One region of the Meiothermus sp. Pnk-1 genome, then DNA from elsewhere that is predicted to be linked to it. Evidence: riboswitches for the same ligand, from Rfam matches in the RefSeq annotation. Region 1 holds a riboswitch; the other holds the start of a gene.

Region 1 (4,204 bases):
CCCCGTCCGGTCGCGCTCGGCAGCCCCTGGAGCCACCTCGGCCTTAAGAAAGTCGCTCAGCGCCCCCAGGATCTGCCGTTCTTCGGCGTCTAGCTCCCACCACAGCTCGCGGCTTTTTTCGGTCAACATGAAATTAATATAACACTTTCTCGTTGGTAAATTGTAAAAACGTCATATGATCAGACGCACCCTCGGACTGCCGTATAATCGCGGAGATGGCGTTGCTGGACGGGAAATACACCGCGACGGAAGATTTGGGCACCCAAGGGTTCCTGCGCACCTACCGGGTGCGGGCGGGGGAGCTCCAGGGTACCTTGTATTGGTTCGAGGTTCATACCCCCGAAGCGAGAAGCGCCTTTCACCGTTACCGCAACGCCCTCAAACGCCTCGAGGCCCTGGGCGCCACCCCGAGCGCCCTGGAAATATCCGCCAAACCGGGTCGCTACTACGTGTTCTGGCCAGATCTCGCGGCCCCCTCACCGGGGCGCCTTCCCAAACGCACCCGGCTCGGCCCTTGGCTCGAGGCCCTCTCCCCTTTCGGCTACAGCGAAAGGGATTTCCAGCTGGGTGAACAAGACGGCAAGCCGGTGCTGGCCGACCTCAACCCGCTGGCGGGGCTGGCCGGTGGTAGCAAAGCCAGCCCCACCCGGTCCGAGGCTCCTGGCGGACGGGCGGTTACCCCCGCGCCTGCGCCCGGCAGCGATGCGGCCCGAGTCCGCTCGTCGCGCCACTACCGCTTCAACTGGCCGGCCTGGGTTCCGGGGCTGGTGCTGATGTTCTTGGGTGGGCTGGCGCTATTTCTGGGGGCCGAGCGCTACCTGAACCCACCCCAATACATCCTGCCCGATCTGCACGGCAAAACCCCCCGCCAGGCGGTGGAGGCGGTGCGGGGGATGGGGCTGAGGGTAGAGTTCGTAGAGGGCAGCGACCAGAGCCAACCCAAGGAGACCATCCTCGAGCAAAGCCCCGAGGCGGGCAGCATCGTCAAGCCGGGGCGCCGGCTCGAGCTAGTCCTCAACCGCCCCAAGCTAGGTAGCGTCCCCACCCTGGTAGGCCGCCCGCTCGAGGACGCCCAGCGGGCCCTGGAGACCGCCGGTTACGTGGTGGGGCCGATAAGCCGGGTCTCCGCCGAAGCCACCGCCGGGACCGTGCTGGCCAGCCTGCCCGCCCCCGGTACCGAGCTGCGCCAGGGGGAGAGCGTCCGGCTGTTGGTTTCCACCGGGCCCCGGTCATCCCTCGACACCATCCTGCCCGACCTCACCGGGCTCACCCTGGAGGACGCCCAGTACCTGCTCAACATCGCCGAGCTGAAGCCCCAGGTGTCCCGGGTGGCCTCGGGTGCGCCGGAGGGTCAGGTGCTCGCCCAGCAGCCCAACCCCGGTACGCTGATGAACAAGAATGCCGTGGTGCGGCTAACCGTGGCGGCCCAGCCCGCCGTTTCCCTCCCGCAAAACTCTCCCTTCGCTCCCTCCTCCCGCCCCGAGCCCCAGGCCGAGGTGCGCAACGTCCCCCTCAGCGTTACCCTGCCTTCGGACCAGGAAGGCGCTCAGGTCCGGCTCACCGTGGACGACGCCAACCCGCCGACACGGGTTCTCTACGAAGGTCCCCTTCCCCCCGGCGGGCGGATCGAGGTGGCGGGAGGGGTCCCGGTACAGGGCAACGCTACCTTCCGGCTGTACGTCAACGGCGAACTCTACCAGGAGTGGACCAACCCATAAACCTTGACGCGACCCTCCGCCGTCTAATAGCATCGAGGTGATCGGCTAGGGGTGCCCCCGCGGGGGCTGAGAACAGGGCGAGCCCTGTAACCCTTGGAACCTGATCCGGTTAGTACCGGCGGAGGGAAGCCCGTGAAAGTATCCCCACAACCCTACCCATACCCTTTCCTCCTGGCCCCTGGCCGGTCCGGGAGGTGATTTTCTGTTAGGCAAGCTGTACTTGGTGGCCAGCCCCCGGCCTGGCCAGCCGCAAGCGGAGCTGCTGAACCGCCTCGAGGCCGCCCTGGAGGGCGGGGTCGAGCTGCTGCAGCTGCGGGCCAAGGACCTTGAGGCGGGTGTTTCGCTGCGCGAAAGCAGCGAGGCCCAAGCCATCCTCGAGCTCGGCGAGAAGCTGCGGGAGCTGTGCGGGCGTTATCGGGTGCCGCTGGTGATCAACGACCGCCCCGACCTGGCGGCCTTGCTGGAAGCCGACGGGGTGCACCTGGGGCAGGGGGACCTGAGCGTGGCCCAGGCCCGGCGCTTCTTCGCGGGCTGGATCGGCCGCAGCACCCACGAACCCGCACAGGCCCTGCGCGAGCAGGCCGCGCTCGAGGGGGGCGAGGGCTACCTTTCGGTGGGGCCGGTCTGGGAGACCCCCACCAAGCCCGGACGGCCCGCGACGGGGCTGGATTATGTGCGTTGGGCAGCGCATAACCTTCGGGTTCCCTGGTTCGCCATCGGGGGCATCGACGAGCACACCCTGCCCAAGGTGCTGGAGGCCGGGGCCCGCCGGGTGGCGGTGGTGCGGGCCATCCTGGACGCTCCGGACCCCGAGGGGGCGGCCAAGCGCCTGCGGAGGTGGCTGGATGGTGTGGATTAACGGCAAGGCCGTGGAGGCCGAGGGGAAGAGCCTGGGCGAGGTGGTCGAGGCGGTGTGCCGCCAGCGGGGGATAAGCCCCGAGGCGGTCGCGGTGATGCTCAACGACGAGGTCTGGGTCAAAGGCCGCTGGCCGGATCGCCCCCTGGTGGCGGGGGACGTGGTGGAGGTCGTGGCCATGATGCAGGGAGGCTAGCCGTGAGCGAGCTGGTGATCGCCGGGCAGCGCCTGAGAAGCCGCCTGTTCGTGGGCACGGGCAAGTACCGCGACTTCGCGCTGATGCGGGAGGCGCTCGAGGCCTCCGGGGCCGAGGTGGTGACCGTCTCCGTCCGGCGCGTCGAGGCGGGGGCGGCGGGGCATTCGGGCCTGCTGGAGGCGCTGGAGGGGGGGCGCTACCGGCTCTTGCCCAACACCGCTGGAGCCCGCACGGCCCTCGAGGCCCTGCGCCTGGCCCGGCTGGGGCGGGCCATCACGGGGAGCGACTGGGTCAAGCTGGAGGTCATCCCCGACCCCGACTACCTGCTGCCCGACCCCCTCGAGACCTACCGCGCCGCCGAAGCCCTGGTGCAGGAGGGCTTCAGGGTGCTGCCCTACATCGCCCCCGATCCAGTGCTGGCCCAGCGGCTGGCCCGGCTGGGCTGCGCCACCGTGATGCCCCTGGCGGCCCCCATCGGCTCGGGGCAGGGCCTCAGGAACCGGGCCATGCTAGAAATTTTCGCACGGCAGCGCGCCCAGTTGCCGCCCGTGGTGGTGGACGCCGGGCTGCGCTGGCCCTCGGAGGCCGCCGGGGCGATGGAGCTGGGGGCCGACGCGGTACTGGTCAACACCGCCATCGCCGAGGCCCAGGACCCCGTGGCCATGGCCGCGGCCTTCGGCCAGGCGGTCGAGGCGGGACGCAAGGCTTACGAGGCCGGCCCCATGCCCCAGCGCGCCTTCGCCAGCCCCTCCAGCTCGACCCAGGGCGTGCCCCTGCCCCAGCCGGAGGAGCCTCTATGAGCGAGGTCGTGGTGGTGGGGGGCGGCCTCATCGGCAGCCTCATCGCTTACCGGCTAGGCCAGGCGGGGCTCGAGGTCACCCTGCTGGAGGCGGGCAAGGCCGGGCAGGCTACCCGGGCCTCGGCGGGCATGCTGGCCCCCCACGCCGAGGGCCTTAGCGGGGAGCTGCTGGAGTGGGCCCGGGAAGGGCTCGAGGGCTACCCCGAACTCGCCCGCGAGCTCGAGGCCGCCAGCGGGATCGAGGTGCCCGTGGTCCTGAGTGGCGTCTGGAGCGGGGTTCGCTCCCCGCTCCGGGGCTGGGAGGCCCTGCGGGGCCTCGAGCCCCACCCCGGCGGCTACCTCGACCCGGTGCGGCTGCTGGCCGCCGTGCAGAAAGCCTTCGTGAGCCTGGGCGGCACCATATGCAGGGAAGAGGCCCTGCACCTCGAGCCCGGCTGGGTGTACACCGCTGCCCAGTACACGGACACCGCCCGTCCCGAGAGGGGATCGTCCGCCTGGTGTACGGGTGCAACCCGTCCTGCGCCACGCCAAGGCGCGGCGTGGGGATCGTCCACCCGGCGCATCGCGGCCCGCCAGATCGTCATCGCCAGCGGGGCCTGGTCGGGCCGCTTCGGCCTGGAGGTGCGCCCGCTCAA
Region 2 (4,204 bases), on a different contig from region 1:
GCAGGCCAAAGCTGCTGAAGCTATAGAGAAACGTCAGGCCACCCCCCGCGAGGAGGGCCGGGGCCAGCAGGGGGACCCCCACCCGCCAGTAGGCCCGCCACGGGCTGGCCCCCAGGGTGCGGGCGGCGGCCAGGGGGGGCTCGAGGGCCGGCAAGACCGCCACCAGCATCCGCAGCACCAGCCCCAGGTTGTAAAACGCGCTGGCCCAGAAGAGGATCCACGGGGTGCCGTAGAGGTCGACCCCCAGCACCCCACGGGGGCCTACCAGGGCCAAAAAGCCCAGCGCCACCACGAGGGTGGGCAGCACAAAAGGGACCGTCGCCAGGGAAAGCCACAGGTCGCGCCCGGGGAAGCGGTAGCGGAAGGCGTAGGCCAGCGGAAGCGCCAGGGCGACCACCAATAGGCTCGAGCCCAGCCCGTAGGCCAGGCTCCAGGCCAGGCGTCCCCAGTAGTAAGGGTTGGCCAGGGTGGGGCCTAGCCCCTCCCCCAGCCCCAGGGCGAGGATCCGCCCCAGCGGGTAGAGCAGGGCCAGGGCCAGGAAAACCCACACCAGCCAGGCCCCGCAGCGAGCAGGCTCGAGCCGCCTCACCGCCGGGCCTTGCGCACCGCGAGGGCGCTCTGGCCTTGCAGCACTACCTCGGTCCACTCGCGCACCCAGCGCTCAGCCCCCTGGGCGATCCGCTGGGGGGAGAGCTGGGCGGGTTCCTTGGGAACCTCCGCCCACTTGAAGACCTCCGGCAGCGCCACGTCCTTGCGGGTGGGGTAGACCCACATCTGGGTGGGGATGTTCTCCTGCGCCGGCTTGGAGAGGAGCCAGTCCACGAACTTGCGGGCGGCCGCGGGCTGCTTGGTGCCCTTGAGGATCCCCACGAACTCCACCTGCAAAAAGCTGCTCCCCGGCAGCAGCAGGTTGCCGGTAGGGGGCTCGGTGAGCTTTTTCTCGGAGTAGAACAGCTCGGCGGCGGGGCTGGTGGCGTAGGAGACCACCAGCGGGCGGTCGCCCCCGTTTTTGCTAAAGGCGGTGTAGTAGGCCTCGCTCCAGCCCTTCTCCACCCTCACCCCACCCTTGCGCAGGCCCTCCCAAAAGTCCAGGTAGCCGTCCTCGCCCAACGTCGCCACCGTGGCCAGCAGAAAGGCCAGGCCGGGGCTCGAGGTGGCCGGGTTTTCCACCACCAGGAGCTTGGCGAACTCGGGGCGGGCCAGGTCGGCGAGGGTCTGGGGCAGGGCTTTGTCCTTGAAGTGGGCTTTGTCGTAGTTGAGGGCCACGTAGCCGAAGTCCACGGGGAGGGCCCGGTAGGTCGGGTCGAGGACGAACTCGCTGCGGAGCGAGGGGAGTTGAGGGGAGCGGTAGGGCTCGAGGATGCCCGCCGCCAGCGCCTTGGAGAGCAGGGAGTTGTCGAAGCCGTAGAGGACGTCCGCGACCGGGGCAGCCTTGGTCAGGATGGCCCGGTTCAGGGTCTCGCCCGCGTCCCCAGCCTTGAGGAAGCGGAGCTTGATCCCCGATGCTTGCTCGAACTGGGCGATGAGGTTTTTGTCGAGGTTGAAGCTCTCGTGGGTCAGAACGGTGAGCGTAGTGGGTTGGGCCAAGGCCGGGGCCATGAGAAGGCCCAGTAACCCACCCATCCAGACGATCCCTCTGGCCAACGTGTTGCGCGGTGTGCTCCAAAACATAAAACCCCCTTCGTGTCACCGAGAAGGGGCCTTTCTCTGGTCACTCTCCCTACGCCGGTATGACCCGGATCAGGTTCCAAGAGTCGGGCTTGCGCCCTCTCAGCCCAGGCCGTGTGGCCGGGCTCCCCCGGTGACAAGCCTGATCTTACACCCTCCGGCTGAAAATGGCCTGACCTCAGGCACTTTGGGCTGGGCGAATCCAAAAGCGCGGAAAGCGTTCGCGCAGCCGGGCAGCGAGATGCTGCGCTTGGGCTGGGTCCGAGGCCAGGGCCAAGAAGGTCGAGCCCGAACCGGACATCAGCACGCCCCGCAACCCGAACGCCCGGAGCGCCGCCTTGAGTTCGGCCAGCTCGGGGCGGAGGCGGAAGACCGGGGCCTCGAGGCTATTCCACCAGGGAGGCTCTTCCCCCCCTTTCAGGGCCGCCAGGATGGCGGCGACGGGCAGTTCGGGAGCGTAGTCGTCGGGCTTCGTGACTTGGTAAGCTTCCGTGGCGGAAACCGCCAGGCCGGGGTTGACCAGCACCAGATGGAGCCGGAGGGGCTCGAGGGGGGAGAGCACCTCCCCGATCCCCCGCGCTTCGGCCAGCCCTCCTCGCAGGAAGAACGGTACATCCGCCCCTAGGGCTCGGGCGATGGGAAATAGGTCCAGCGGCGCCGGGTAGAGCTGCCGCAGGCCGAGCAGGACCGTGGCCGCATTCCCCGAGCCCCCCCCCAGCCCAGCGGCGACGGGCAGGCGCTTCTCGAGCAGCATCCGCACCCCGCCCGGATTCCCCGCCGCCTCCAGGTAGGCCTGCGCCGCCCGATAGGCCAGATTCCCTGGCCCAGTTGGTAGATCGGCCCCCCTGACTTCCAGGTGAACGCCCTGGGGGACGGGCTCGAGGGCGATCCGGTCACCCACGTCGAGCGCGGCAAAGAGGGTGTGCAGCTGGTGGTAGCCGTCCGCCCGCCTGCCCAGCACCGACAGGCCCAGGTTGACCTTGGCCGGGGAAAACCGCTCGATCATGGCGCTTCCCAAACCCGAGCCAGCCCCTCCGCCAGCGGGAGGTCCTCAGGGTAGGTGATCTTGAACGCCCGGCGGTCGCCCTCCACCAGGGCCACCCGCCGCCCCAGGGCCAACACCAATTGCGCGTCGTCGGTAGCCTCGAGCCCTTCTTGGCGTGCTTTGCGGTGGGCCTCGAGCAACAGCTCCCGCCAAAACCCCTGCGGGGTCTGCACCAGGCGGTAGGCCTCGCGCGGGGCGGGGGGGCCGTAGAACCCCCCGGCTTCTTGGATGAGGGTGTCGGGCACCGGGATCACCGGAACCGCCGCGCCGTGTTGGCGGGCGGCCTCGAGCACCCGCTGGGTGACGGCTGGGGGCAGAAAGGGCCGGGCCACGTCGTGAACGAGCACGAGGTCGCCAGTGGCCTCGAGCAAAAGGGTGTATACGCTCTCCTGGCGGGTTTGGCCCCCCGGCAAACAGCGCACCCCGGGGCGGTCCAGGCTATACCCCGCAGGCAGCGCCACCAGCCGTTCATCGGCCCAGGCGAACGCGGCGAGGGCCCAGTCCAAGAGGGTGCGCCCACCGACCTCGAGCCAGGCCTTGGGCCCCCGGCCCAGCCGCTCCCCCGATCCCGCCGCGGGCAACAGCACCGAAACCTTCACGCCAGAATCGTACTACGCGGAGGGGCTTCAGGCTCCGCTCATCAAGAGCAGGAAGGATTAGGGCGGTATGACGGCTTTTGAAGCGCTCGTTTTGGGAGTTATCGAAGGGCTTACCGAGTTTCTGCCGGTCTCCTCCACCGGTCACCTCACCCTGGCCGCCCACCTGCTCAAGATCCCCGTGGAGAGCGACGACTTCGCCAAGAGCTTCCTCATCGTGATCCAACTGGGGGCCATCCTGGCCGTGCTGAGCCTGTACCTCGAGCGTTTCCTACGGGATTTCGAGGTATGGAAGCGCATCGTCGTGGCCTTCATCCCCACCGGGATCATCGGCTTCGGGCTCTACCGGGTGATCAAAGACCGCATCCTGGGCAACGACCTCATCGTGGTGGTGGCCCTGGTGGGGGTGGGGGTAGTGCTGCTCTTCGTAGACCGCTGGCTGCAAGGCCACCAGCGCTACGAAGACGTGGACCAGATGCCCCTAGGGCGGGCCCTTTTGATCGGAACCTTCCAGGGTCTATCGGCCATCTTTCCCGGAACCTCGCGCAGTGCCGCCACCATCGTGGGGGGGATGGTCTCGGGGCTCTCGCGGCGGGCGGCGGCGGAGTTCTCCTTTATCCTGGCGGTGCCGACCATGCTGGCCGCCTCCGCCTATGACCTCTACAAAAGCGCCCACACCTTCCCCCATGAGGGGTACGGGCTGATGGCGATAGGGTTCGTGGCCGCCTTCGTCACCGCGCTGCTCACGGTGCGCTGGCTTTTAGAGTTCGTCAGCCGCAACACCTTCGTGCCCTTTGCCATCTATCGCATCCTCATCGGGGCGGTGTACGCGATGTTCTTTCTGCGCTGAAGACGGTCAGCCACCCGCGAACCCTAGGGCTTCTCCCAGCTCGGG

The links. Region 1 has a riboswitch for thiamine pyrophosphate ahead of thiE (thiamine phosphate synthase). Riboswitches for the same ligand answer to the same signal wherever they lie in the genome.
Region 2: linked by a shared signal. The riboswitch ahead of DNA98_RS02450 (thiamine ABC transporter substrate binding subunit) and the one ahead of thiE (thiamine phosphate synthase) in region 1 are both predicted to bind thiamine pyrophosphate.

The regions. Positions count from the first base shown of each region.
Region 1 is NZ_QKOB01000002.1:32,148-36,351, forward strand. Features, by position in the region: gene DNA98_RS02985 (acyl-CoA dehydrogenase family protein) at 1-129, opposite strand, end outside; gene DNA98_RS02990 (PASTA domain-containing protein) at 216-1,718, shown strand; TPP riboswitch at 1,756-1,862, shown strand; gene thiE (thiamine phosphate synthase) at 1,921-2,577, shown strand; gene thiS (sulfur carrier protein ThiS) at 2,564-2,770, shown strand; gene DNA98_RS03005 (thiazole synthase) at 2,773-3,570, shown strand; gene DNA98_RS03010 (FAD-dependent oxidoreductase) at 3,567-4,204, shown strand, end outside.
Region 2 is NZ_QKOB01000001.1:476,833-481,036, reverse strand. Features, by position in the region: gene DNA98_RS02455 (iron ABC transporter permease) at 1-589, opposite strand, end outside; gene DNA98_RS02450 (thiamine ABC transporter substrate binding subunit) at 586-1,623, opposite strand; TPP riboswitch at 1,700-1,810, opposite strand; gene ispE (4-(cytidine 5'-diphospho)-2-C-methyl-D-erythritol kinase) at 1,847-2,671, opposite strand; gene ispD (2-C-methyl-D-erythritol 4-phosphate cytidylyltransferase) at 2,671-3,312, opposite strand; gene DNA98_RS02435 (undecaprenyl-diphosphate phosphatase) at 3,380-4,159, shown strand.